Regions from separate parts of the Streptomyces sp. NPDC059895 genome, predicted to be linked through region 4. Evidence: riboswitches for the same ligand, from Rfam matches in the RefSeq annotation. Region 4 holds a riboswitch; each other region holds the start of a gene.

What was found. Region 4 has a riboswitch for cyclic di-AMP ahead of ACFV9M_RS31235 (C40 family peptidase). Riboswitches for the same ligand answer to the same signal wherever they lie in the genome.
Region 1: linked by a shared signal. The riboswitch ahead of ACFV9M_RS30040 (M23 family metallopeptidase) and the one ahead of ACFV9M_RS31235 (C40 family peptidase) in region 4 are both predicted to bind cyclic di-AMP.
Region 2: linked by a shared signal. The riboswitch ahead of ACFV9M_RS28095 (transglycosylase family protein) and the one ahead of ACFV9M_RS31235 (C40 family peptidase) in region 4 are both predicted to bind cyclic di-AMP.
Region 3: linked by a shared signal. The riboswitch ahead of ACFV9M_RS34025 (transglycosylase SLT domain-containing protein) and the one ahead of ACFV9M_RS31235 (C40 family peptidase) in region 4 are both predicted to bind cyclic di-AMP.

The regions. Positions count from the first base shown of each region.
Region 1 covers NZ_JBHWKO010000034.1:15,174-22,101, forward strand. Annotated here, with positions in the region: gene lhgO (L-2-hydroxyglutarate oxidase) at 1-454, shown strand, start outside; gene trmB (tRNA (guanosine(46)-N7)-methyltransferase TrmB) at 582-1,385, shown strand; gene ACFV9M_RS30035 (PrsW family intramembrane metalloprotease) at 1,557-3,011, shown strand; gene ACFV9M_RS30040 (M23 family metallopeptidase) at 3,233-4,261, opposite strand; cyclic di-AMP (ydaO/yuaA leader) riboswitch at 4,269-4,427, opposite strand; tRNA gene ACFV9M_RS30045 (tRNA-Met) at 4,777-4,850, opposite strand; gene ACFV9M_RS30050 (dihydrofolate reductase family protein) at 4,935-6,071, opposite strand; gene ACFV9M_RS30055 (MarR family winged helix-turn-helix transcriptional regulator) at 6,204-6,725, shown strand; gene ribA (GTP cyclohydrolase II) at 6,886-6,928, shown strand, end outside.
Region 2 covers NZ_JBHWKO010000029.1:92,154-99,081, forward strand. Annotated here, with positions in the region: gene ACFV9M_RS28085 (septum formation initiator family protein) at 1-79, opposite strand, end outside; gene eno (phosphopyruvate hydratase) at 183-1,475, opposite strand; gene ACFV9M_RS28095 (transglycosylase family protein) at 1,826-2,563, opposite strand; cyclic di-AMP (ydaO/yuaA leader) riboswitch at 2,568-2,734, opposite strand; gene ACFV9M_RS28100 (transglycosylase family protein) at 2,939-4,051, opposite strand; gene ACFV9M_RS28105 (cytochrome P450) at 4,299-5,585, opposite strand; gene ACFV9M_RS28110 (sel1 repeat family protein) at 5,582-6,928, opposite strand, start outside.
Region 3 covers NZ_JBHWKO010000045.1:9,625-16,552, forward strand. Annotated here, with positions in the region: gene ACFV9M_RS34015 (GNAT family N-acetyltransferase) at 1-686, opposite strand, end outside; gene ACFV9M_RS34020 (HAD family hydrolase) at 935-1,762, shown strand; gene ACFV9M_RS34025 (transglycosylase SLT domain-containing protein) at 1,829-2,314, opposite strand; cyclic di-AMP (ydaO/yuaA leader) riboswitch at 2,320-2,499, opposite strand; gene ACFV9M_RS34030 (hypothetical protein) at 3,038-3,760, opposite strand; partial or broken gene ACFV9M_RS34035 (oligopeptide:H+ symporter) at 4,088-4,754, opposite strand; gene ACFV9M_RS34040 (polyprenyl synthetase family protein) at 5,011-6,021, shown strand; gene ACFV9M_RS34045 (outer membrane lipoprotein carrier protein LolA) at 6,477-6,928, shown strand, end outside.
Region 4 covers NZ_JBHWKO010000036.1:70,607-77,534, forward strand. Annotated here, with positions in the region: gene ACFV9M_RS31225 (ATP-dependent Clp protease proteolytic subunit) at 1-625, shown strand, start outside; gene ACFV9M_RS31230 (hypothetical protein) at 633-941, shown strand; cyclic di-AMP (ydaO/yuaA leader) riboswitch at 1,281-1,492, shown strand; gene ACFV9M_RS31235 (C40 family peptidase) at 1,496-1,969, shown strand; gene ACFV9M_RS31240 (ATP-binding protein) at 2,735-3,193, opposite strand; gene ACFV9M_RS31245 (helix-turn-helix domain-containing protein) at 3,406-4,266, shown strand; gene ACFV9M_RS31250 (DUF397 domain-containing protein) at 4,276-4,518, shown strand; gene ACFV9M_RS31255 (8-amino-7-oxononanoate synthase) at 4,587-5,714, opposite strand; gene bioB (biotin synthase BioB) at 5,863-6,928, shown strand, end outside.

The DNA.
Region 1 (6,928 bases), on a different contig from region 4:
GTTCCTCGGCGTCCACCTCACCCGCGGCATCGACGGAAGTGTCCACATCGGCCCCAACGCGGTCCCGGCGCTGGCCCGGGAGGGGTACGGCTGGGGCGTCGTACGCCCGCGGGAGGCGGCGGCGACGGCGGCCTGGCCCGGGGTGTGGCACCTGGCCCGACGGCACTGGCGTCACGGCGCCGGCGAGCTGCGCCGGTCGCTTTCCACGGCGGCCTTCGCGGACGCCGTACGCCGGCTGCTGCCGGCCGTCGAGGACGGGGACCTGGTGCGTGCGGCGGCCGGAGTGCGGGCCCAGGCGGTGCTGCGGGACGGCAGCCTGGTGGACGACTTCCTGATCCGGGAGGGCCCCCGTACCGTCCACGTCCTGAACGCCCCCTCCCCCGCGGCGACGGCCTCTCTGCCGATCGGCCGGGAGGTGGCCCGGCGGGCCCTGGGGGCGCTGGTCAGCGACTGATCCCCGCCGCGCGGGCGTTCGTCCCCGCCCCCACCCCCGCCCCCGTCCGCCCCCACTCCGCCGCACGGCCCGGCTCGCTCGGCCGGGCAGGAACCCCGTCCACCCACGCACGTAAAATCGGCCCACTGTGTCTGACTCCCTGAACACCCCCGACTCCCGACCCGCCCCCGGCGAGTCCCTCCGCCGCACCCGCGCCAAGGGCGAGCCCCGCTTCCCGGACGGCCCCAAGGCCGACCCCGCCGGCTCTCACTTCGAGCGGCGGATCCGCAGCTTCCAGCCCCGCCGCAGCCGGGTGACCACGGGACAGGCCGACGCGCTGCAACGGCTCTGGCCGAAATGGGGGCTCGACATCGACGGCCACCCCGTCGACCTCACCGAACTGTTCGGGAACGACCACCCCGTCGTCCTGGAGATCGGCTTCGGCATGGGCGAGGCCACCGCGCAGATGGCGGCCGGCGCCCCCGGCACCAACCTCCTCGCCGTCGACGTCCACACGCCCGGCCAGGGGAACCTCCTCAACCTCGCCGACCACAACAGCCTCACCAACATCCGGGTCGGCAACGGCGACGCGATCATCCTGCTGCGCGAGATGCTCTCCCCGGACTCCCTGGACGGCCTGCGCGTGTACTTCCCCGACCCCTGGCCCAAGAAGCGCCACCACAAGCGGCGCCTCATCCAGCCGGAGTTCCTCACCCTGGCCGCGACCCGCCTGAGGCCCGGCGCGCTGCTGCACTGCGCGACCGACTGGGAGCCGTACGCCGAGCAGATGCTGGAGGTGCTCACCGCGCACCCCGACTTCGAGAACACTCAGGCCGACGGCGGCTTCGCGCCCCGGCCCGGGTTCCGGCCGCTCACCCGTTTCGAGGGACAGGGCCTGGACAAGGGGCATGTGGTGCACGATCTGCTGTTCCGTCGCGTACAGCACGGCTGACCCGAGCGCCCGCCCCGCCCCGTCCCGCCCCGCCCCGCCCCGGTCATCGTCCCCGGCCCACACCGCCCCCCACGCCCACGCCCACATTCACGCCCACGTTCACGCTCATGCCGATGCCTCCACCCCCCGACCCCCTCCACCGCCGTCCTCTCCCTCGTTAGGGTCGATGCCGTGGCCACCAGCCCTCCGTATCCGCCGCACCCGCCACAGCCCCCGCAGCCGCCGCAGTCCGGCGCGGTGCCGGAGGGCGGTGGGATCCGGCACGCACACTGGTGGCAGCACACCTGGGTGCGCTACGGCGCCCTGATCACCCTGCTCACCCTGTCGGGACTGGTGATCCTCGCCCTGGTCCGCGAACAGACGGGCACCCAGGGGTTCCTGGTGGGGCTGGGACTGGCCGTGCTCCCCGTCCCGCTCCTCATAGCCGTCTTCCGCTGGCTCGACCGGGTCGAGCCCGGCCCCTGGCGGAACCTGGTGTTCGCGTTCGCGTGGGGGGCCTGCGCGGCGGCGTTGATAGCGATCGTCGCCAACAGCTTCGCCACCCGCTGGATAGCCACGGCGACCGCCGACCCCGCGGGCGCGGACACCCTGGGCGCGACGATCGTCGCCCCGGTCGTGGAGGAGTCCGCCAAGGCGGCCGCCGTCCTCCTCGTCTTCCTCTTCCGCCGGCGGGACTTCACCGGGCTGGTCGACGGAGTCGTCATCGCCGGCGTCACCGGGACCGGCTTCGCGTTCACCGAGAACATCCTCTACCTCGGCAACGCCTTCGGCACCGACCAGCTCGCCGGTGACGGCGGTATCGCCTCCGTCACCGCCGCGACCTTCTTCGTGCGCGTCATCATGTCCCCGTTCGCGCACCCCCTGTTCACGGTCCTGACCGGCATCGGCTTCGGCATCGCCGCCCTCTCCGGGGAACGCCGGCGCGCACGCCGGGTCCTGCTCCCGCCGGCCGGCCTGCTGCTCGCCATGCTCATGCACGCCCTCTGGAACGGCTCGGCGTCCTTCGGCGAGTGGGGCTTCTTCGCGGTGTACGGGGTGTTCATGGTGCCGGCGTTCGCGGTGCTGACCTGGCTGGTGGTGTGGACCCGCCAACGGGAACTGGGCACCGTCCGCGAGGAGCTGCCCGCCTACGCCGCCGCGGGGTGGCTCACCCCGGGGGAGCCGTACGCGCTCGGCTCGATGCGCGCCCGGCGGCTGGCCCGCGACCACGCCCGCCGGTACCTGGGCAAGCCCGCCGCGCGCGAGGTGGCGAGGTACGAGGCGTACGCGACCTCCCTCGCGTTCCTACGGCACCGTGGGCGCCTCGGCCGGGCCGGCGCCGACTTCGTCGTACGGGAGCGGGAACTGCTCAACGAACTCTGGCGGCGCAGGGATGTCGCCCGCCCCGCCCTGGAGCATGCGGCCCGTATGACGGCTCCCCCGGTCCCGTTGGCCGTGCCGCCGTGGCCGGTGTACGGGGTCCACGGACACGGTCATCCCGGCTACGGCCATCCCGGCTACGGCCATCCCGGCCAGGGACCCTCCGGCCAGGGGCCCTCCGGTCACGGACAAGGCGGTTACGGACAAGGCGGTTACGGGTACCCGACGGGACCGGGGCCGTACCCGGGGCACGGCCCCCGGCCGTGAGGGACACCACGTAAGGACGCCCCTCGGAGTCGGCGGTCCGGCCGAAGACGTTGCCAGTCATGCGCCAGTCATTTGCCGGTCACGCTGCATGCCAACTCCAACGCCAACTCCAACTCCAACGACTTGGCCGGAGGCGCGTATACCACGCCTCCGGCCAAGTCCTGGCGAACATCCGGGAAGCCACCTCACCGGCCCCCGGAAGACTCAGGCAGTACGGGATCTCAGGGGTTGAGCCCCTTGTCCCGGAGCCAGGCCGCGGGGTCGACGCCCGAGCTGCTGCCGCCCGGGTGGACCTCCAGGTGGAGGTGGGCGCCCGTGACGTTGCCGGTGGCGCCGACGCGGCCGATCACGTCGCCGGTGGAGACCTTCTGGCCGACGCTGACGCTGATGGAGGACTGGTGGGCGAACCAGAGTTCGGTGCCGTCGTCGAGGGTGAGCACGGTCTTGTACCCGTAGGACCCGTCCCAGCCCGCCGAGGTGATGGTGCCGCTGTGCACGGCCTTGATCAGGGTGCCGGTGGGGGCGGCGAAGTCGAGGCCCGTGTGGTACCCGGAGGACCAGTAGGCGCCGGCCTGGCCGAACGTCGAGGTGATGGTGTACGAGGACGTCGGCAGTGTGTACTGCTTGGCGAGCTCGGCGAGGCGCTCGGCCTCGGCCTTCTTCGCGGCCTCCTCGGCGGCCTTCTTCTTCGCGGCGGCGGCCTTGGCCTCCGCCTCCTTCTCCGCCTTGGCGGCCGCGTCTGCCTCGGCCTTGGCGGCGGCGGCCTCGGCGGCGGCCTGCGCCTTGGTCTCGAGTTGGGTCTGCTGGGACTCGGCCTGCGCCATGATCCGGCTGCGCAGCGCCTCTCCGGCGTCGGCGGCACTGTCGCCGCTGTCCTCGTCGGCGACCGTGGTGCCGAAGGTGCTGAGGGCGGACGCGGACGTGGACTCCTCGGGGGTGTCGTCGTCCGAGATCAGGGAACCCACGGAGGGGAGGTCCGGCATGGAGATGGAGACCGGGGGCTTGCCCGTGTTGGCGCTGGCCATGCCGCCCGCGCCGACGGCGGCTATGACGCCGACGCCGAGAACGGTGGAGCTGCGGGCGAGTCCGCCGCGCTGCTTCGCGACGCGGTGCCGGCCGCGGACCGGGCGAATGGAATCCGCGGTGGGGTTCCACTCCTCCCAGGGGCCCTCGTCGGTGCGGTAGCCGCCGTAGCCGAAGGGCTGGCCGGGCGCGATCGGGGCTTCTGGGGCAGGCGGGTTGGACGCCACGCGGGCGTACTCCTTTCCTTCCGTCGCCTACCGGGTTAGCTGACGGGTTCGGAGCGGGAAGGTCTCCTACGCGCGTATACCGGCCGTTACCTCACGGCGGCTCCGCGTGATTCACCCCAAGGTGGTGGTTCCCCGGTTCCCTTACGGGATTCGGCGCGTGCGCACGGAGCCGCCTCTTGTGACGGCTGGGACGACCGCGCTGCGTTATCGAACGTTAATAGACCCGGGGCTGGGTTTCCAAGCCGTTCCTCTTGATCAACAACATTCATGGCCTGGACTTTTGCCTCAGGATCGATGAAATCTGGGCGAGTTGACCCCGTGTCGAACGCGCCGCACCCACCACGGCTTTTGTGATGGTGACTCAGTTGTTATGCGCAGGGCGCTCGTCCGCTCACGTTCCGTAAGGGATGGTCCCGGAGGCTTCGGGGCCTCGGAGGCCGGGCGCCGACGCCGCGACGGTGCAACACACCGAGGGCCGGAACCCTGTGATCAGGATTCCGGCCCTCGGCCTTCAGTAGCGGGGACAGGATTTGAACCTGCGACCTCTGGGTTATGAGCCCAGCGAGCTACCGAGCTGCTCCACCCCGCGTCGTTATGACACCAGTGTACGCCATCCGCGGGGCCCGACGCACACACGCTCCCGGGGGGTGGCTCGCACGGGGCCCGGCCCGTATCAACTGCCCTGCAGCAGATGCAGGTTGGGCGCCATGGCCCGTTCCTCGTACTCGGCCAGGACGGCGACGTCGACGCCCGCGGCCGTCAGCAGGCCGGTGCCGTCGGCGCCGGTCACGAAGGTGTCCGGTTCGCGCCAGGCCGTCACCACCCTGCGGACGCCCGCGGCGAGGACGAGGCGGGCGCAGGGGGTCGGGCGGGAGGAGCGGTGGGCGCAGGGTTCGAGGCTGCTGTAGACGGTGGCCGTGGCCAGGCGGGGGTCGGCGGGGTCGATCTTCGCGAGGGCGGCCTCCTCGGCGTGGACGACGGGGTCGCCGGCCTCGCGGGAGTGGCCGCGGGCCAGCTCCGCCCCGTCCGCGGCCACCACCACCGCGCCGACGCTGAACGCGGTCCGCGACGGCGGGCAGGCGGCGGCCAGCTCGCAGGCGAGGGCCAGCCAGTGCCGGTCGGCGGCGGTGGGGAGCGGGCCGGAGCCGGGCGCGGTGGGCTCGTAGCGCATCAGGACGACGTCGTCGAGGCGCCGTGTCTCGACGAGTCGCAGCCGTCCGCCCTGGTAGCCGCCGGGCCCGAAGAGCCGGGGCGCGTCCGGGTCGCCCACGAAGAGGGGCGCCAGGACGAGCTGGAGTTCGTCGGCGAGGCCCTCCTGGAGGAGCTGGCTGTGGATGGTTCCGCCGCCCTCGACCATGAGCCGTCGTACGCCCCGGACGTCGTGGAGGTGTTCCAGCAGCCGGCGCCAGTCGAGGTGGGGGCCGAGGGGTACGACGTCGGCGGCGAGGCCGAGTGAGCGGGCGCGCTCGGCGCCCAGGTCGGTGGTGTACACGGCCTTCTCGCCACCGGTGTGCCAGAACAGCGCCGCCGGGTCCAGTTCTCCGGAGCCGCTGACCATGACCTTCAGGGGGTACTCCGGCCTGCCGGCCGCCCGGCGCGCGGCCCGGCGCGCGGGCGCGTTGACCAGGAGCCGGGGGTTGTCGGCGCGGAGGGTGCCCGCGCCGATCAGGATCGCGTCCACGGAGGCCCGCACCTCGTCGACCCGGTCGAAGTCGGCGGGGCCGGAGAGCAGCAGGCGGTCGGGGCCGGTGTCGTCGAGGTAGCCGTCGAGGGAGACGGCTGCGGACAGCAGGACGTACGGGTACGGCATCGGCGCGGCCTCTCCGGGGACGGGCGACGGGGTCTTGGCGCGGCGGGGTCCTGGCGCGGCGGGGGCGCGGCGGCAGGAGGCCCGCGACTCCTGGTTCTTGGTTCAACTTTGAAACAAACCTACACTGGAAGCATGACGACCCGCTGGCTCACTCCCGAGGAGCAGCGCGCATGGCGCGCGTACGTCGCCGGATACCTCCTCCTGGAGGACGCGATCGACCGGCAGCTCCAGCAGGAGGCCGGCATGCCCCACCTGTACTACTCGATCCTCGCCCACCTCTCCGAGGCTCCGCAGCGGCGGCTGCGCATGACCGGTCTGGCGGAGAAGCTGAAGATCACGCGGAGCAGGCTGACGTATGCGGTGGCGCGGCTGGAGAAGGACGGCCTGGTGCGGCGCGAGGAGTGCCGTGGCGACAAGCGCGGGAGCGTCGCGGCCCTCACCCAGGAGGGCATGACGGTGCTGGAGCGGACGGCGCCGGGTCACGTCGACACGGTGCGCGCCGCCCTCTTCGACCGGCTCACGCCGGAGCAGGTGGGGCAACTGGAGGAGATCTTCACGCGGGTGGCGAAGGGGCTCCAGGAGGGCGGCGGCGAGACCGCGCCCGAGGATCTGCCGTGGCGGCGCCGCTCGTCGCCCTGTCCCGACGGCCGCTGAGCCGCCCACCGACATCATTGCTTCAACTTTCAAGCATGAGGTAGGGTCCCGACCACCCAACTGCTTCAAACCTGAAGCAGTGGGCGTATGGCAGATGTGCGGCGGAGGGACCGTGCACTGCCCGCGCCCCCGCCCCCGCCCCCCGACCCGGAGAACCCGCATGCCCGACACCCCCGCCGCCACCCCGCGTGCCCGCGTCCGGG
Region 2 (6,928 bases), on a different contig from region 4:
AGACGCGGGCCGCCGTCTGCTCGCCGAGCAGCCGGATCCTGGTAGCGGTCGAGAAACGGTCCCGGTCCTTCACGGCCACCTGTCCCCGCCTCCCGTCTCACACGTGCGTACGTCCCCGGACACGGTACGGGACCGAGTACGGGGACGTACGTACGACTGGCTGAGCCTCACCCGGGGGCTGGTCAGCCCTTGGAGACCTCGCGGAAGCGCGGGAAGGCGCTGCGGCCGGCGTACACGGCGGCGTCGTCGAGGATCTCCTCGATGCGCAGCAGCTGGTTGTACTTGGCGACGCGCTCGGAGCGGGCCGGGGCGCCGGTCTTGATCTGGCCGCAGTTGGTGGCGACGGCCAGGTCGGCGATGGTGACGTCCTCGGTCTCGCCGGAGCGGTGGGACATCATGCACTTGAAGCCGTTGCGCTGGGCCAGCTCGACGGCGTCGAGGGTCTCGGTGAGCGAACCGATCTGGTTCACCTTCACGAGCAGCGCGTTGGCGGCGCCCTCCTCGATACCGCGGGCGAGGCGCTCGGGGTTGGTGACGAACAGGTCGTCGCCGACGAGCTGGACCTTGTCACCGAGCTTGGCGGTGATGGTCTTCCAGCCCTCCCAGTCGTCCTCGAACAGCGGGTCCTCGATGGAGACGAGCGGGTACGCCTCGACGAGCTCGGCGTAGTACTCGGTCATCTCGGCGGCGGAGCGGTCCTTGCCCTCGAAGGTGTAGGAGCCGTCCTTGTAGAACTCTGACGCGGCGACGTCGAGCGCCAGGGCGATCTGCTCGCCGGGGGTGTAGCCGGCCTCCTTGATCGCCTCGAGGATGAGGTCGAGGGCCTCGCGGTTGGAGCCGAGGTTCGGGGCGAAGCCGCCCTCGTCGCCGAGGCCGGTGGACAGGCCCTTGCTCTTCAGGACCTTCTTCAGGGTGTGGTAGACCTCGGTGCCCCAGCGCAGGGCCTCGGAGAAGGACTCCGCGCCGATGGGGGCGATCATGAACTCCTGGATGTCCACGTTGGAGTCGGCGTGCGAGCCGCCGTTCAGGATGTTCATCATCGGCACCGGCAGCAGGTGCGCGTTCGGGCCGCCCAGGTAGCGGAAGAGGGGCAGGTCGCTGGCCTCGGAGGCGGCGTGGGCGACGGCGAGGGAGACGCCGAGGATGGCGTTGGCGCCCAGGGAGCCCTTGTTGTCGGTGGCGTCCAGGTCGAACATGGCCTGGTCGATCAGGCGCTGCTCGGTGGCGTCGTAGCCGACCAGCTCCGGGCCGATCTGCTCGATGACGGCGAGGACGGCCTTCTCGACGCCCTTGCCCTGGTAGCGGTTCGGGTCACCGTCGCGGAGCTCGATGGCCTCGAAGGCTCCGGTGGAGGCGCCGGACGGAACGGCGGCACGACCCGTGCTGCCGTCGTCGAGGCCGACCTCGACCTCGACCGTGGGGTTGCCTCGGGAGTCCAGGATTTCCCGGGCTACGACGACGTCGATGGACGGCACGAGCATCTCCTTCGTGGGATGTGACGCTGGTTGTGCGGGGCACGTGGGCCACGGGCGGCCCTTGGTGATCCCTTGTTGTGGCCTTGCGACTAGAGCCTAACCGTCCCGGGGCCGCCGGCAGCCGACCGACCGCCCCGTGGACAGGCTGACGGTACACATTGTTCCCGCCCGGAACAAAGAGGGTGACCAACAGGCGGATGGCGGGCGGGCAAAGAAAAGCCCCGCTCCGGCGCGTACGGGGGAACGCGCGCCGGAGCGGGGCGCTCGTGGGGACGGGGGGGACCCTCACGAGGTCTTCAGTGTGCGGACCGCGGCTGTGCGGGAGCTGTGGCCGCCCTGGGAGTCAGGTGTCACTTCAGGTGCAGCTGCTGGCCCGGGTAGATGAGGTCGGCGTCGTCGACGATGTCCTTGTTGAGCTGGAACAGCTTCTCCCAGCCGCCCGCGACGTCCTGCTCCTGGGCGATGGAGCTGAGGGTGTCGCCGGTGACCACCTTGTACTCGCCGTCGCCCTTCTCGACCTTCTCGCCGGTCGGGGTGGTGACCGTCTTCTGGCTCTGGGCGGCCGGGCGCTCGGCGGAGCGGGAGGCGCTCTGCTGCTCGGTCGAACGGCTCGTGGTGCCGGAGTCCGAGGAACCGGAGTTCGAGGAACCGGAGCCGGACGAGGAGTCGGTCGAGGAGCCGGAGGAGGAGTCGGACGAGGAACCGCCGGTGTAGGCGGCGCCGGACAGGCCCTTGCCGCAGACCGGCCACGCGCCCTTGCCCTGGCTCGCGAGGACCTTCTCGGCGATCTGGATCTGCTGGGACTTGGTGGCCTTGTCGGCGGTGGCGGCGTACTGCGTGCCGCCGTGCGCGGCCCAGGTGGAGGCGGAGAACTGCAGGCCGCCGTAGTAGCCGTTGCCGGTGTTGATGGACCAGTTGCCGCCGGACTCGCACTGGGCGACCGTGTCCCACTCGGAGGCGGTGGCGGCGGAGGCGTTGCCGGCCGCCATCAGCGGGGCGGCGACGGCGGCGCCGGTGACACCGGCGACGGCGATGGCGCGGGTGGCCTTGGACGGACGGCGGTGCTTGCCCTTGCCGGAAAACAGCATGGATCGATCCCCTCACCGACGCCTGCGAGGTGAGCTGTCGGGTTCGGGCCGGTTGAGTTGCCCGGCCACGCCTCTCCGGGAGGCGTGGCTTCACCCCTAGCCGCGTCCGTCGACCACCCGGTGCGGCACTTACCTTGGGTCCCCCGCTCCTGCCTGCGGCGCTTGACGCGACGACTGTTCCCGGATGGCCGCTGGCAGGATTCGGCGTTGCGACGGCCGGGGCTCGGGTTGCCGAGCGGTCATGACCGTAGGCAGGCGATCGGCGGAATATCAAAGACGATCAGCGCTTCTGAGACTCATCCCACACTTTCGCCAAACCGGACATTCAGCGCGAAGCATGACGCGAACTCCCCCCGTTTTCACGGCTTTTACGCCCTATTCGACCCCTGTCGCGAGCGTCTGACCGGGCACGATGTCGCCCGGGTCGGCTCCGATGACGTCCTTGTTCTCGGCGTAGAGCGCACGCCATCCGCCGTCGAGGTCAAGGGAGTCGGCGATGGTGACGAGGGAGTCGCCCGCCTGGACGGTGTAGGTGGCCGCCGTGCCGCCGAGGGTGTCGGCGGCGTGCCGGCCGGAGGAGGCGGTGGTGGTGCCGTCGGCCGTGTCCTCGTCGGCGCTGCCGCCGCGGTGGCGGCCGGAGGAGGACGCGGTGTCGTCAGACGCGGTGGCGCCGGCCGTGGTGCCGCCGGTCACCGCGTCGGCCGAACCGGTGTCGACCAGGCTCCAAGCGCCCGCGCTCTGACCCGGGTTGCCCGAGTCGTCCGCTTCCGGGGTCGCGGTGGACGAGCCGCCGCCCGCCGAGGAGCCGCTCGCGCCGGAACCGGTGGACGTGTCGGACGTGGCGGACTTGTCCGACGCGGAGGCGGAAGAGGAAGAAGGGGACGACGCGGACGTTTCCGGAGAATCCGTGGCGGATTCGGTGGACGAGTCCGTGGAGTCCTCGCCTGCATCCGCCGAGGAGCCGGAGGAGTTGGAGGAAGAGGCGGAGGAGTCCGAGGAGTCCGAGGAGTCCGAGGAGTCGGACGACTCCCGGGACAGGTCGGACAAGCCGGACGTCACGGAGGAGTCGGACGAGTCCTCGGCCACCCCGGTGTCCAGGTCCTCCGAGCCGGAGTCCGCGCTCAGACCGGACGTCAGCCCGCAGGTCCCCCACGCGCCGACGCCCTGGTCCGCGAGGACCTTCTGGGCGACGGATATCTGCTGGTTGCGGCTGGCCAGGTCCGGGCGCGGGGCGTAGTCGAGCCCGCCGTACGCCTCCCAGTTCTCCTGCGTCAGGGACAGGCCGCCGTACTCGCCGCCGCCCTCGTTGGCGCTCCAGGAGCCCCCGGTCTCGCACTCCGCCACCGTGTCCCACACCGTGTTGTCCGCGGCGCTCGCGCCGGTGGCGCCGAGCAGCGGGATGGCGATGGCCGAGCCGGTCACGCCGGCCGCGACGAGGAGGGCCGGGGCCTGGCGGGGGCGACGATGACGACCGTTCCCGGTGAGCATGCGGGGGGCCTTTCTCGAGACAGCATTGACCGCGCGACGGGTGGTGCCGAGGCGCCGCGCTGACGAGTGAACGTATCGGCACACGATCACTTGTCACAAGTTAATGCCGCGCGGATCACGTGAAGATCACAGAGTCGAGAAGCCGTCACCTCCGCTTCGCCGTTCCCTCACACGACGGTCGGTCAGCGGACGGCTGCGGCGTGTGGGCCGGTCAGCGGGGTGTGGGCGGTCAGCGAGGTGTGGGCGCTCAGCGGGGCGCGGGGGGCGTGAACTCCACGGGGAGGGTGCGCAGTCCGCGCATGATGAGACCGCCGCGCCACCTCAGGTCGGCCGGGTCCGCCGCGAGGCGCAGGTCGGGCAGCCGGGTGAGGAGGGTGGCGAGCGCGGTCCGGCCCTCCAGCCGGGCGAGCGGGGCGCCCAGGCAGTAGTGGATTCCGTGGCCGTAGCCGAGGTGCTGGTTGTCGCGGCGGGAGAGGTCCAGTGTGTCGGGGTCGGTGAAGCGCTCCGGGTCGCGGTCGGCGGCCGCGAGGACGACGAGGACGGGGTCGCCGGGGGCGATGTCCTGGCCGCCGATGGTCAGCGGGCGGGTGGCGAAGCGCCAGGTGGCGAGTTCCACGGGGCCGTCGAAACGCAGGAGTTCCTCGACGCCGGTCTCCAGCAGGCCGGGGTCGCCCGCGGCCAGGGAGTCCTGGAGCCGCCGGCGCTGTCCGGGGTGGGTGAGCAGGGCGTAGGTGCCGTTGCCGATGAGGTTGACGGTGGTCTCGAAGCCCGCGAACAGCAGGATGAAGGCCATGGCGGCGGCTTCGTTCTCGGTGAGGTGCTCGCCGTGGTCGGAGGCGCGGATGAGGCCGGAGATGAGGTCCTCGCCGGGGGCGGGCTCGGCGGGGAGCGCCTCGCGCTTGCGGTGGATGAGCTCGGACAGGTAGCCGCGCATCTTCTTCACCGACCGCGCGACACCGCCGCGCGGTCCGCCGCCGTGCCGGATCATCATCCCGGCCCAGTCGCGGAAGTCGTCCTGGTCCTCCCTGGGGACGCCCAGCAGGTCGCAGATGGCGTAGATGGGGAGGGGGAAGGCGAAGTCGTGGATGAGGTCGGCGGTCCCCTGGGCGGCGAACCGGTCGATGAGCTGGTCGGTCAGTTCCTGGACGCGGGGGGCGAACTCGGCGACGCGGCCGGGGGTGAACGCCTTGCTGACCAGGCGCCGCAGACGGGTGTGGTCCGGCGGGTCGATGTTCAGCAGATGCGTCATCAGCTCGGCCTTGCGCTCACCGGGGATGCCGGTCCTGCCCCTGGCGTGCGCGGGCTCGTCGTGGTGTGCGGGGTTCTTCGACAGCCGCTGGTCGGCTAGGGCCTGCTTGGCGTCCGTGTACCGGGTGACCAGCCAGGCCTCCACTCCGCTGGGGAGCCTGGTGCGGTGCACGGGGGCGTGCTCGCGCAGCCAGGCGTAGGCGGGGTAGGGGTCGGTGGCGAACTCCCAGGTGAAGAGTTCGGGGGCCGGTGGGGTGTCGGTGTCGCGGCGGGGCTGGTCGGTCACTCCTCGACGGTAGCCCGGTCCTCGGCGAGGGCCGCGCGGAGGGCGGTGAGCTGCTCGGCGGCGGGCGTCGAACCGGCGTCGGCGGCGCGGGCGAGCCAGTGTTCGGCCCGGGCGAGGAGGAGGGGGCCGAGGTCGTTCACGGCACGCTCGTGGCCGGCCCCGGCCGCCTTCATGAGGTAGCAGACGGCTTCGTCGTCCTCACCCCGCCGCCGGAGGTACTCGGCGAAGGGCTGGGCCAGCCTCGGCACCAGCTCCGCCAGTCTCCGGTACCAGAAACGGGCGTCGGTGTCGTCCCCGGCCAGGGCCGCGAGGTCGGCGAGGGCCCACACCGCGTACTCGTCGTCCGCCTCCGCCCATCCGAGCAGCGCGGCACGGCCCGCCCGGACCACCGCGTCGAAGTCGTCCGGGCCGTGCTCCCGGGCCGTCTCGGCGGCGAACGACCACAGGTCGGGTCCCGGTGGCGGCAGCTCGGAGGACCGCAGGGCGTCCGCGACCAGGGGCCCGCTCGCCCGCCAGGTCCCGGTCTCCTCCCCCGGGACCAGCAGGCCCACGACGCCGAGCCGGGGCCTGGCCGCCCAGTCGAGGTCGGACGCGGGGAAGGACCGTGCCGTGCGCTGCTCGAACTCCGCCAGGGGCACGGCCGCCATGACGCCGCAGCGGGCCAGGTCGACGGCGAGGCGCACCAGCAGGTGTCCGCTCGGCCGTGCCGCCGGCCGGCCGGCCCGCCGCCACTCCTCCCACAGTTCCGGGCCCACCGCGAGGAACTGGGTGACGCCGAGGGCACCCCGGTACCGCCGTGCGTCCACCAGGCGCGGGTCGGCGGCCGCGGTGAGGCGGGCCAGTTCGGTCTCGCTCCAACGGCAGGTGAGCCCGACCGTGGGCGCCCCGCTCAGCACGCGGGCGGTCGGCCCGTCCCCGAAGCGGTGGGCGTCGTACGCCTCGTCGCGCATCGTCGCCAGGACGAGGACGCTCTCGTGCACGCACTCCGCCAGCAGCGCCGCCGTCAGTCCCTGGGCGCCGAGGTGGCCTTCGAGATCGTCCAGCCAGAGGACGTGGCGGCCGGAGCGGTCGCGGCCGCGCAGGGCGGCGGGCAGTCCGCGCAGGTCCGTGCCCGGCTGGGCGATGTGGACGCGCGTCCCGGCGCCGCCGGCGCGGCGCAGTGCCGCCCAGGCCGTCCTCGACTTGCCCGAGAGCGCCTCCCCGGTGACCACGGCCAGTCCGCCGGTGCGCAGCCGGTCCCCGACGATCCGGTCGAGCGCGTCGTCCACGTCACGGCGCACGTACGGCGGCAGCGTCGGCTCCTCGCCGAAGCGGCGGACCGGGCGTATGCCGAGGGTGAGACG
Region 3 (6,928 bases), on a different contig from region 4:
GCGTAGAGCACGGACAGCGTGCCGGAGCACTCCGGAGCGCGCGTCTCGGCAAGGGCGTCCACGAGCCGGGTGATCCACTCCTGCGCGAACCGGTCCCGGCGGCCGGTCCTGCGGTACTGCGCCGACTTCCACGCCATGAGCGTGCGCAGCGCGGCCGGGTCGCGCTCGTCGAACACGAACCGCAGCGGCCCGGCCTGGCGGCCCAGCCTGCGTTCCTTCGCGAGCGTCGTCTTCAGGAACTTCGGCGACTGCGCGCGCAGGCCGGACTCGTAGGTCTCGTACCCCTTCTCCACGTCGATGACGTAGGACGCGTACTCGGCGGCCACCTGCGGCAGGAACAGCCCCTGTTCCGCCTCCAGGTTGTCGAAGGCGAAGCTCGACAGGGAGCACGCGCGCATCAGTTCGTCCGCGTTCAGCCCGATGCCCGGGCTCAGTACGGCTCCTTGGGCGTCCGAGACGCCGTACGCGAGGGCCTGGCCGCGGCCGAGCCTGCCCCGCTCGTGGGGGAGGAAGCCGACCGGCTCACGCCCCTCGTACACCACCGCCACGCGCGCGCGGGGCCGCACCCGGCCCACCGCGTCGGTGAACTCCGGTTCCATGAACGGATTGCGCGGAACCGTGGACGCGGCGCGCAGCGCACGCCAGCGCTCCCGATCCCCCTCGCCGAGCTCCTCCGGCCTGAGCACACGAACACGTCCACTGCTCAACCTGACCCCCCGATCAAGTCCCCCCTGGACTCCTGGACGGTACCGCTCCAGGCGGTCAGGGCGGTAGGTAGCGGAGCATGTTGTTGCCAATCGGTGCAGAGGCCTTCAACCGTCCTGTACCCGGCGTTGCGTGAGAAAGCCGTTTCTGGCCGCCGCTCCCCGTTCTCCCGCGGATCGGCCTGCACGGACGGTGAGTTGGGGACGGCCGGGATCCGTATTCTCTGATCATGGCCGCACCCTTCGCAGATGCCGCGCGCTGCGCCGCGTACTCCCTCATCGCCACCGACCTGGACGGAACGCTGCTCCGCGGCGACGACACCTTCTCCGACCGGTCGCTCGACGCGCTCGCGCGGGCGGCGGCGGCCGGCGCCCGCCACCTGGTCGTGACGGGCCGCCCGGCACCCCGGGTGCGGCCGCTGCTGGCGAACCTGCACAGCAGGGGACTCGCGGTGTGCGGACAGGGCGCGCAGCTGTACGACGCCGGCACGGACCGTCTGCTGTGGTCGGTCACCCTGGACCGGGACCTGGCGGAGACCGCGCTCGGGAAGATCGAGGCGGAGGTCGGCGAGGTGTACGCGGCCGTCGACCAGGACGGCGTCGACGGGCTGACGCTCATCGAGCCGGGCTACCGGATGCCCCACCCGACCCTGCCGGCCCTGCGCGTCGGGTCGCGCGACGACCTGTGGCGCGAGTCCATCAGCAAGGTGCTGCTGCGCCACCCCACCCTGTCCGACGACGAGTTGGCGGCGACGGCCCGCTCGGTGGTCGGCTCGCTCGCGACCGTCACCATGTCGGGGCCGGGCACGGTGGAGCTCCAGCCGTGCGGCATCACCAAGGCGACGGGTCTGGCGCTGGCGGCCGAACACCTCGGGCTGAGGCCCGAGGACTCGCTGGCCTTCGGCGACATGCCCAACGACATCCCGATGTTCGATTGGGCGGCGCGCGGTGTCGCGATGGCCAACGCCCACCCCGAGCTGAAGGCGGTGGCCGACGAGGTGACGACGTCGAACGAGGACGACGGCGTAGCCGTCGTCCTCGAACGCCTCTTCCCCTAGGACATGTGCCGCGGGGTGTGTGCCGCGGGGCCTGTTCTGCGGGGTGTGTCCTGAGCCTCGGGCAGGTCAGTACGCGCCGAACACGTTGTCGATGGAGCCGTAGCGGGCGGCCGCGTAGTTGCAGGCCGCGGTGATGTTGGCGACCGGGTCGTACGGGTCGTACGAGGTGCCGGGCACGTGGTACGCGGCGAAGGTCGGGTCGATGACCTGGAGCAGCCCCTTGGACGGGGTGCCCTTGGCCGCGTTGGAGTCCCAGAGGTTGATGGCCTTCGGGTTGCCCGACGACTCGCGGAGGATGTTGCGGTGGATGCCGTTGTACGTGCCCGGGATGCCGCGCTCGGCCATGATCGCGAGCGACTCGCGGATCCAGCCGTCGAGGTTGTCGGGGTACCCGGCGACCGTGGTGGCCGACGTCGTGGCGACCGACGTCGTGGGGGCGGCGGAGGCGCTGGTGGCGGCCATGAAGGGAAGGGAGAGCACGGCGGCGCCGGTGCAGACGGCGGCGACGGTGCGGGCGAGGCGGGTGCGGCGGGGCTGGGTGGCAGCAGACATGGCGGACTTCCTCTCCGGCGCCTGCGGGGTGAGCTGTCGGGTTCGGGCGGGGAGGTGCCCGGCCGGCCGCCGTACGGGTACGGCGGCACGACTTCACCCCTAGCCGGGGCCGTTACGTGCGTGACGTACGGCCCGGCGTTCTACCTGGGTCCCCCGCTCCTGCCGTGCGTGAGTGTTCGTCGATGGGTGGTGAAGGGCGGCGGCAGGATTCGGCGTCCGCCCGACTGAGCGGAACGTATGCGAGAGCACATGTCCGGAACAAGTGGCGGAATCACACCACACCCCCATTGACCATGATCCGCGCAGTATGGGGTGCTTGATCCTTTGCTGTCGTAAAACGTCAACTCACCTGAGGCAAAGCGGAATCACAGGGTCCGGTGTGAGGAGTGGGGTGGGGGGTGGAGTGAGCCAAGTCACCCGCCATCGCAATAGGGGTCAAACGGACAATGAGTCATAAGTCCTTTTTAAAAGGGCGCGTTGTGGAGGGGGGGTGGAAGGTGCGGAGGGGGGCGGAGCGGTGCGGAGGGGGGTGGGGGGTGCGGAGGGGGGTGGGGGTGCGGAGGGTGCGGGAACTGTCCGGTCGTGGCCCCGGGGCGCCCCGTAGGGCGGGTCGGCGGCGGGGGCGGAACCTCCCCGGTGGTGCCCGTCGTTGTCATGACGGCGGCCGTTCGGGCGGCAGGGGGATGCGCGGGCCCTCGTGGGTCGGTGGGCGGGCGGCGGGGGTCAGGGGGCGGGGTGTGTGGTGCGGCGCAGCCAGGGCGACGCGGCCAGTACGGCCAGGCCGGTGGCGACCGCGATCGCACCGCTGACGCCGTAGTGGACGGGCCGGGACACGTCGTCGTGGAGCCGCGCGGCCTGCGCCTGGATGCCGCCCGCGAGTGCCGCGGAGAGGAACCACAGCGCCATGGTCCACCCGGCGAAGGCGGCCGGGGCGAGCCTGGAGGTGGCCGACAGGCCCGAAGCCTTCACGAGGACGTCGCCGAGGCCGAGCAGCAGGCACGAGCCCACGATCCACCAGCCGGACATCGGGTGCGCGTCGCTGTCACCGCGCCCGCTCGTCGGCACCGCCAGCAGCAGGGCCGCCAGACCGCCGAGGGCGACCCCGAGCGCGATCGTGGGCCCGGCGCCCGGCCCGCGGCGGCCCGGCCGTACCCACAGGACCGCCACCGCCGGCGCGAGGACGGCCTCGAAGGCGCAGAGCGCCGGCAGGTACCAGTTCGCCGGGAAGCCGAAGCCGGGGATCGCGGTCCCGGCGCCCGCCGAGCCCGGCAGCAGTGTGGTGGAGTACGTCCGGAGGAGGGCGAGGTCGAAGACGGTCGAGGCGAGGAAGAGTACGACGCACGGACGCAGCCGGCCGCGTTCCCGCGCGGTCACCGCCGGACTGGTGAACAGCACCGCGAAGCAGGCGACCGGGGCCAGTACCGAGATCAGGGTGAGCAGGTTCACGAATTCTCAGGGTCAGTCACCCCGACGCGGCCAGGTGGACCGTGAACGCGGTGACGACCACGGCCCCGGTGACGATCCGGTGGCCGCCCGGCGTACCGGGGCCGAGCGAGCGAGGGACCGGGGGGAGACCGTGACCTTGCCGGCCGTCGGTACCGATCGAGGGGCGCGCCTTCGCCCGGTCGGGTGAAGGCTCCCGGTCGGGTGAAGGCTCCCGGTCGGTTGAGGGTGGTCGGTCGGCTGACGGCGGTCGGTCGGTTGGGGGAGGCCGGTCGGTTGAGGGTGGTCGGTCGGTTGGGGGAGGCCGGTCGGTTGAGGGCGGTCGGTCAGGTGACGGCGGTCGGCCAGGTGGCGGCGGCCGGTCACGTACTGCGCCAGGCCGCACGTCATGCCGATCGCGGCCGCCGCGAAACCCCCAGTGCCGGCCGTGGTGATCGCCGAGCCCGCCGGTGATCACCGGTCCCGCGAGGGCGCCGAGGCCGAGCGCCGCGCAGTAGAGGGCGAAGTCCGCGTCGCGGCGGTGGTCGTCGGCGCGCCGAAGCGTGCCGACCAGGGTGGCGGCGTTCGGCCTGGCGAGCCCGGTGCCGGCGACGATCAGGCCGAGGCCCGTCCAGGTCGTGCCGGCGGTGGGCACGGCCAGGGCGTAGAGCCCGCAGGCGGTCAGGACTCCACCCCACAGCACCGCGCGGTACGGGCCCAGGACACGGTCGGCGAGTCGGCCGCCGGCGACGGAGGCCAGGTGGGCGAGGGCGCCGAAGGCCGCCGCGAGGGAGACGGCGGTCCCGGCCGGCAGGCCCAGACCGCCGTGGGCCACCGCGTCGGAGAAGTAGAGGACCAGAACGGCCTGCACCCCCAGGAAGGAGAAGCGCTCCCAGGCCGTCAGGCCGCAGAGGGCGAGCAGGCCCCCGGGCCGGCCGGGGAAGCGGCGGCCCGGGACGGCGTCGTTGCGCGGAGGGGGCCGGTCGGCGGATTCGGCGTCCACCTCTGCGCTGGACATGAATCACTACTTCCCGGTCAGTCGATAAATGTCCGTTCGTATCGGCTGATCAGAAACATACCGGTCATGATCGGAAGCCGCCCTGGCTCATCCGGGCTCCTCTCGTCGCCTCCCGGTCGAGCGACCTGGGGGGCCGGGGGACGTGGGGGCTTATCAGTGATCGAAACGTGACCGGATACGCTGACTCGAGTGATGGCAGCGACCTATCGACAAACCGTGTAACCGCCAGTAGACACCAGCAGACAGGAGACCCCTCGTGACCGTCGTCGGGCCGTTCGGGCTGAGCGTGCGGGACCAGGCTCTGGAAGCCGATGTCCAGGCCGGATTGGCGGCTGTCGAGGAAGGCTTGCTCGAGGCCACCAAGAGCGGGGTTCCCTTCATCACGGAGGCCGCCCAGCACTTGGTGCGGGCGGGCGGAAAGCGGTTCCGGCCCCTGCTCGTGATGCTCTCTGCACAGTTCGGCGACCGGCACGCGCCGGGGATCGTGCCGTCGGCCGTGGTGGTGGAGCTCACCCACCTGGCCACGCTGTACCACGACGACGTGATGGACGAGGCGACCGTACGGCGCGGGGTGCCGAGCGCGAACACACGGTGGGGGAACTCGGTCGCCGTCCTCACCGGGGACTTCCTCTTCGCCCGCGCCTCGCACATCCTCGCCGACCTCGGGCCCCAGGCGGTCCGGGTGCAGGCGGAGGCGTTCGAGCGGCTGGTCACCGGGCAGATCCTGGAGACGGCGGGGCCGACGGACGGGCGGGACCCGGTCGAGCACTACCTCGACGTGCTGGGCGGCAAGACCGGCTCGCTGGTGGCCGTCTCGTGCCGGTTCGGCGCGATGATGTCGGGCGCCGACGACACGGTCGTGGACGTGCTGACGCAGTACGGCGAGCGGCTGGGAGTCGCCTTCCAGCTCGCGGACGACGTCCTGGACATCGCGTCGGACTCCCACGAGTCGGGCAAGACCCCGGGTACGGACCTGCGGGAGGGGATCCCGACGCTGCCCGTGCTCCGGCTGCGGGAGCGGGCGGAGCGCCTGGCGCGGCCCGAGGACGTGGCGCTCTGCGAGCTGCTGGACTCCGACCTGAGCGACGACGCACGGCACGCGGAGGCACTGGCCGCCCTGCGCGCCCACCCCGCGCTGGAGCAGGCCCGTGCGGACACCGTGCGGTACGCGAAGGAGGCGCGGGCCGCGCTGGCGCCCCTGCGGGAGTGCGGGGCCAAGAAGGCGCTGATGGAACTGTGCGACGCGGTGGTGCACCGGGCCGGGTGAGGCGAGGCCACCCGGCCGGCCACCCCGCTCGGTGCCATCCGCCCGGCCACCCCGCTCGGTGCCATCCGCCCGGCCACCCCGCTCGGTGCCATCCGCCCGGCCACCGTGCCGCCGTCGCCTCCGCATCGCCCCAACTCCGCGTCGTCCCCTCAGCCTCCCCCCCCCAACTCCGCGTCGTCCCCTCAGCCTCCCCCCCCCAACTCCGCGTCGTCCCCTCAGCATCGCTCTCAACTCCGCGTCGTCCCCTACGGGTAACCGCCGGCCGCCCCGCCTCCGTGTCATACCGCAGGGGGAGGCGGAGTTGAGTCCTCGGGTTGACGTATGTGGGTGGCCGATTTGGTCAGATGGAGACCACGGAAAACCCCACTCCTCACCGATTCGGGTGAGAATGGCGGCTTGGGGTGGGGTCGTTCGCGACATGACCAGCCGCCGCCGACGACGGAGGTAAGGCACACATGGCACCGTACGCATCCGACGACAGCACGCGCGCCGGGGAGACCGACGACGACCCGCGCGTCGGACGGCGCAAGGCCGTGCGGTACGTCGTTCCGGTCACCGTGGCGGGTGTCGCGGCGGCGACGATCGGGCTCGTCCCGGCGTTGGCCGACTCCGGCGACCCCGACCTGCCGAAGATCAGCGCGCACCAGCTCCTGGAGAAGATCGCCGCGTCCGACGTGCAGCAGCTCTCCGGCACCGTGAAGATCAGTACCGATCTGGGCCTGCCCGACCTGGGCGGCCTGGAGAGCGGGCTGCTCTCCGGGGCCACCGGGGAGAGCGGCGGCTCGTCCGCCGACCCCTCTGCCAAGCTCACCGAACTCGCCTCCGGCACGCACACCCTGCGCGTCGCCGCCGACGGCCCGGACCGGCAGAAACTCTCCCTCCTGGAGGACGCCGCCGAGTACAGCGT
Region 4 (6,928 bases):
GTCCGCCCGCCATGTCCTGCCCGAGTTCACCGAACGCACCGGCTCGGGGCACCGGACGCTGGACCCGTACTCCAAGCTGCTGGAGGAGCGCATCGTCTTCCTGGGCACGCCGATCGACGACACCGCGGCGAACGACGTGATGGCCCAGCTCATGTACCTGGAGCACCGGGACCCCGACCGGGACATCTCGCTGTACGTCAACTCACCGGGCGGCTCGTTCAGCGCGATGTCGGCCGTCTACGACACGCTGCGGTACGTCACCTGTGACGTGGAGACCGTCTGCCTGGGCCAGGCCGGCTCGTCCGCCGCCGTCCTGCTGGCCGCGGGCACACCGGGCAAGCGGTCCGTGCTGCCGGGCGCGCGCGTGGTGCTCCGCCAGCCGGCGCTGCCGGAGCCGGTGCGGGGACAGACGAGCGATCTGGTCGTCCAGGCCGGGGAACTGGCCCGCACCCGCACCCGCCTGGAGGAGATGCTCGTACGGCACACCGGGCGCCGCCCGGAGCAGGTCGACGCCGACCTCGAACGGGACCTGATCCTCGACGCCCGCCAGGCCGTGGAGTACGGCCTGGTGGACCGGGTGGTCCCGGCCCGCCGGGCTTCCGGCGGCCTGCCGGGTGTGGGGTGAGCCGCCGATGCTGCCTCCCGAGCTGCCTCCGCTGCCCGCGCTGACCCGGGCCGAGGCCGAGCTGATCGACCGTTACCTGGAGGTGGTCGACCTGCTCGGCCGGATCAACCCCGCCCGCCACGGCGACACCTACAGCGGACTGCGCGCCGCCCAGGCACTGGTCGGCAGGGCGACCGCGCTGCGCGACGCGCTGACGCTGATGCACCAGCGGGGCGAGAGCGAACTGCACGCGCCGACGCTCGCGCGGGCGCTGCGCGTGCTGGACGGGGAGCGCCGCACGGCGCGCGTCACGATGCCTCCGCTCCCCGACCGATGACGTACGGGTGTCCCGACGGCTCCGTGTTCGCCGAAAGCGTGACGCTCGGCCCCGAGTTGAAACGGACCGAACGGCGTACCCCCGGGCGGCCTATCCTCGACTGCTTTTTCCAGCCCACAGCGGTTGCGCGAAATGAGGGGCACCGCGCCGGAACGTCAGGTTCCGGCGCTGGTCGGGGGGTATGTCGTCGCCTTGACACCTGACCCGCCATCAGGGTGTCCACCCGAACGGGTGAGTGGTGAGTAACCCCACAAATCCCCGGTTGCGTTGGGATTTTCGGACATCGGTGCGCCAAGATCCCTGACTGACGACAAGCCCCCGCCACAAGCGGCGGGGCGGTCCGGGCGGACGCCGAGTCCTGCCGCCGCCCGGATGACCGGTCGACAGGAGTGCATCGGCAGGAGTGGAGGACCCAAGCACGACGGGTCGCCGGAGCGGTCGCGCCACGACCGGACCGAGCAGCCCTTGGGGTGAAGCCGCAGCAGCGGCCGGGCAACTTCGCCAGCCCGAATCCGACAGGTCATCCTTCACAGGCGGCTGACGAAGGGTTGCGCATGACTGCGCTCAATCGTGTCCCGTCGCTCATGGCCCGGGCCGGCACGGCCTCGGCCTTCGCCATCGCCGCCGTGGGCGGCTCGATCGTGGTCCCGGGTGTCGCCTCCGAAGCAGCGGCCGTCACCCCGGCGACGAAGGCACTCCAGATCGCGGCCTCCAAAAAGGGTTCGCCCTACAAGTACGGGGCCACCGGACCGAACAGGTTCGACTGCTCCGGGCTCACGCTGTACTCGTTCAAGAAGGCGGGCAAGAAACTGCCCCGTACGGCGGCCCAGCAGTACAACAAGACCCGCCACATCTCGGCGAGCAATCGCAAGGCCGGGGACCTCGTGTTCTTCCACTCGGGGTCGTACGTCTACCACGTCGGGATCTACGCCGGTAAGGGCAAGATCTGGCACTCCCCGAAGACCGGGGACGTGGTGAGGCTGCAGAAGATCTGGACCAAGAGCGTCTGGTACGGCCGGGTCAAGTGATCCTCCGCGGCCGGGTCAAGTGACCCTCCGGGGGTGGTGGCGGCGTCCCTGACGCGCCGCCACCGCCTCCGGAGCCCGGCCGCGCAGCCCCGCCCCCCGCAGCCCCGCCCTGGAGCCCGGCTCCGGGTGCCGGGAGGGGCGGATCAGGGGCGGATCAGGGCCATGGGCGGCCGTGGGAGCGTGAGGGCCGTCAGCCGGCCGATCGCGCCGCCTGCGCCCCGCCCAGGGCCGTCCCGCAGCCGTTCAACCGCCCTCCGTGGCCTTCACGCCGGCCTCCACAGCTTCACAGCCCTCCACAGCCCTCCCCAGTCGCGGAGCCTCGCCAGTCCCCCACCGGTCGGCTTCCGCCTCGCCTCGTCCGGCTCCGGAACACCACGCCTTCCGCCGCTCCTCCGCCGTTGCCCCGCCGCTCCTCCGCCGTTCCTCCGCCCCTCCGGCGGCGGCCGCTGCCACCCCCACGCCACCCCCTGCCGGCCGAGCGCGTCGCCCGCGCTCACGCCCGCCAGAAACCACCCGTTCGGCGGACACCCGCGCCCGCGCCCCGCACACCACTCGTCCGGCGGACAGCCGCTCCCGTGCGGCCCGTCTCCCCGCGCAGCCCCCAGTGACCCCACACCCGCGAGCCCCCAAGCCCCCCGGCACCCCACCCCCGCGCCCGCGCCCCATCCCCGCAACCCTCCGCCCCGCCCTCCGTCCCCCACCCCCCACACACGTACTCCACGCCCCTCACCGCTCCACGTCCCCCGCCCCGGAAGCCGCGCGGGGTCAAGGTTCCTGTTGGCCCGCCGTCGCCACCGGTTCCACGGGCACCGTCCACGGCAGGTCGACGGAGATGGTCTTGCCGCCCTCGCGGGTGGGGCGGACGCGGAGTCTTCCGCCGCACTCCGCGGTCAGCCACCGGATGATCACCAGGCCGCGGCCGTTGTCCTGCTGGACGGCGGCCGGCAGGCGCCTGGGGAAGCGCGGGTGGCTGTCGGTGACGCCGACACGCAGCAGCTCGTCCCGGTCGAGCCGGAGGTCCACCCTGAAGGTGGGCGACTGCCCGAAGGTGTGCTGTACGGCGTTGGTGGCGAGCTCGGAGACGATGAGGCGGACGGTGTCGGCCGTCTCCGCCTCCGCGGGAAGACCCCATCCCCCCAGCGTGGTCAGCACGAACGCGCGAGCCGTGGACACCGAGGCCGGGTCGCTCGGCAGAGTGAGGGATGCTTCCAGATGGTCTGCCATGGCGATGCCGTCCCTTTCCCACGGGACCGGAGTCCGACACGGTGCGGATGGTTCGAGTACGGTCCCGGACTGGTGCTTCGTCGCCAGATTGCCATCAGCGGGCCGTCACCGGTGGCGATCCACCAAGATGTGCATATATCTGTCGCTCGATGCGGTGAACTCTGCCACGGCAGAGCGTATTTGGACGGCTCGTAGGGAGTAAGGAGAGCTCTATGCAGCACGGTCCCGCGGTACGCCGCCGGAAACTGGGCGCCGAACTGCGGGCCCTGCGCGCCCGCCTCGGCCTGACCAGTGGGGAGGCGGCCCGGCTCGTCGGCTGGCACCAGTCGAAGGTGAGCCGGATCGAGACCGGCACCAGCGGTACGAAACCGGCCGATGTGCGGTTACTCCTCGACGCCTACGGCGTGACCGATCCCCGACTGCGCGAGCTGATGCTGGCGTTGGCGGGATCCGTCGACAGCGGCGGACGGGACCACTGGGTGCACGCCTACCGCGGTGTACTGCCGCCCGCCTACCGGGACTTCATCAGCCTGGAGTCGCAGGCGAGCGCGATGCGCACCCTGGAGACGACCGTGGTCCCGGGGCTGCTCCAGACACCCGAGTACGCGCGGGCGGTGACGAGGGCCGCCGTCGAGGGCGCCGACGCGGACCAGTTGGACACTCTGGTGGAGGTGCGGCTGGCCCGCCAGGACGTACTGCGCGTGCAGCCGCCGCTGACGCTGAACGCGGTGCTGGACGAGGCCGTGCTGCACCGGGAGGTGGGGGGCCCGGAGGTCATGGCGCGGCAACTGGACCGGCTCGTGGAGGCGGGCCGGCTTCCCCAAGTGACGCTCCAGGTACTGCCGTTCAGTGCCGGAGCTCATATCGGAGTCACAGGTTCTTTCGTTATCTTCTCGTTTACGAGCACTTCTGATCTGGATGTGGTTGTTCTCGACCACTTGACGAGTAGCCTCTACCTCGAACGGAAAGAACACCTCCAGGCCTACACCGAGGCCTTCAACGCCCTTCGGGTGCACGCTCTTTCGCCCGAGGACACACTGGATTACATCGCCGCGAAAGCTGACGGCGCGTAAGGAGGCACCATGACTGCACTGCCTCGGAACGTACCCTCCAGCACCGACCTGCACGACCGCCACCGTCCGCAGGATCTGCGGTGGCTGCGCAGCAGCTACAGCACGGGCGCCAACAACTGCGTGGAGACGGCCCGCCCGGAGACCGGACCGTGGGCCGGTCTGCTCGCCGTGCGCGACTCCAAGGTCCCGGCCGGACCCGCCCTGCTCTTCTCCCCCGAGAGCTGGACGGGCTTCACGGCAGCGTTCCGCTGACCTTCGTCCGGAACGCCCGGACCCCTACCCCCCACCCGTATCCCGGCGCACGGCCGTGTCACGCCGACTCATGGTCGTGTCTCGCCGATCACTCGTACAGCGCGTTCGATCTGCGCCTCGGAGAGGTCCGCACGGGCGGTCAGCCTCAGGCGTGAGACGCCGTCGGGCACGGAGGGAGGACGGAAGCAGCCCACGGTCAGGCCTGCCGCCCGGCAGTCCGCCGCCCAGCGCACGGCCCGCTCCGGGGACGGCGCACGCACGGAGACGACCGCGGCGTCCGGACGCACCGCCTCCAGACCCGCGGCCGTCAGCCGCGCGTGCAGGTCGCCCGCGACCGCACGCGCGCGTGCCGCGCGTTCCGGTTCGCGGCGCAGCAGCCGCAGCGCCGCGAGGGCGGCGCCCGCCGCCGCGGGAGCGAGGCCGGTGTCGAAGATGAACGTCCGGGCCGCGTTCACCAGATGCTCGATCACCCGCGCGGGACCGAGCACGGCCCCGCCCTGGCTGCCGAGCGACTTGGACAGCGTGACCGTGACGACGACGTCGCCGGCGCCGGCCAGCCCCGCGGCGTGCGGGGCGCCGCGCCCGCCGGTGCCGAGGACGCCGAGCCCGTGGGCGTCGTCGACGACCAGCCCGGCCCCGTGCTCCCGGCACACCTCGGCGAGGGCGGCCAGCGGGGCCGCGTCGCCGTCGACCGAGAACACCGTGTCGGAGACCGTCAGCGCCGGGCCCGGGTGCGTGCCGAGCGCCTTGCGCACGGCGTCCGGGTCGGCGTGTGCTACGACCTGGGTGGTGCCGCGGGCCAGCCGGCAGCCGTCGATGAGCGAGGCGTGGTTCCCGGCGTCCGAGACGATCAGGGTTCCGTACGGGGCCAGCGCGGTGACCGCCGCCAGGTTCGCGGCGTAGCCGGAGGAGAGGACGAGGGCCGCCTCGAAGCCGCAGAAGCCGGCCAGTTCCCGTTCCAGCTCGGCGTGGAGTTCGGTGGTGCCGGTGACGAGACGGGAACCGGTGGCGCCGGCGCCCCAGGTCCGGGCGGCCCGCGCCGCGCCCTCGGTGACCTCCGGGTGACGGGCCAGGCCCAGGTAGTCGTTGCTCGCGAGGTCGAGGAGCGGCGAGTCGGCCGGCCGGGGACGCAGGGTCCGTACGAGTCCGGCGCGGCGGCGCAGCTCCGCCTGCTCGTCGATCCAGCCGAACGCCATGGTTCCTCCGGTGCTTTTGTAGGTAGCGGACAGACACTAGCGGCAGGTGTGGCCGCCCATGGTGTGGCAATACCCACACGTCGAAGCGGGCGTGTTGTGCGATCCCTACCTTGGCCCGGAGCGGTTCGGTAGGACAGGATCGGCTCTCATGGACCTGCTGAACACGCTGGTGGACAAGGGGCTTCGGCGCGAGCTGCCGACCCGTGCGGAAGCGCTGGCCGTCCTCGCGACGTCCGACGACGACCTGCTCGACGTGGTGGCCGCGGCCGGCCGGGTGCGCCGGAACTGGTTCGGGCGACGGGTGAAACTCAACTACCTCGTCAACCTCAAGTCGGGGCTGTGCCCCGAGGACTGCTCCTACTGCTCCCAGCGGCTCGGCTCCACGGCCGGGATCCTCAAGTACACCTGGCTCAAGCCCGACGAGGCCTCCGAGGCGGCGGCCGCGGGGCTGGCCGGCGGGGCGAAGCGGGTGTGCCTGGTGGCGAGTGGGCGCGGTCCGACGGACCGGGACGTGGACCGGGTCTCCGAGACCATCAAGGCCATCAAGGAGCGGAACGAGGAGGTCGAGGTGTGCGCCTGCCTCGGTCTGCTCTCCGAGGGCCAGGCGGAGCGGCTGCGCGCGGCGGGCGCCGACGCCTACAACCACAACCTGAACACGTCCGAGGGGACGTACGCGGACATCACGACCACGCACACGTACGCCGACCGGGTGGACACGGTCCACAAGGCGCACGCGGCGGGCCTGTCCGCCTGCTCCGGGCTGATCGCCGGAATGGGCGAGAGCGACGAGGACCTGGTGGACGTGGTCTTCTCGCTGCGCGAGCTGGACCCGGACTCGGTGCCGGTCAACTTCCTGATCCCGTTCGAGGGCACCCCGCTCGCCAAGGAGTGGAACCTCACCCCTCAGCGGTGCCTGCGCATCCTGGCGATGGTGCGGTTCGTGTGCCCGGACGTCGAGGTGCGCATCGCGGGCGGACGTGAGGTCCATCTGCGCACGATGCAGCCGCTCGCGCTGCACCTGGCCAACTCGATCTTCCTCGGTGACTACCTCACCAGCGAGGGGCAGGCGGGCCGGGCCGACCTGGAGATGATCGCGGACGCCGGCTTCGAGGTGGAGGGCGTGGAGCAGGTGACGCTGCCGGAGCACCGCGCCGTCGTCGCCGCCGGCGAGGACGGGGGCTGCGGGTCGCACGGGAGCGCCGGGCGCGGAGCGC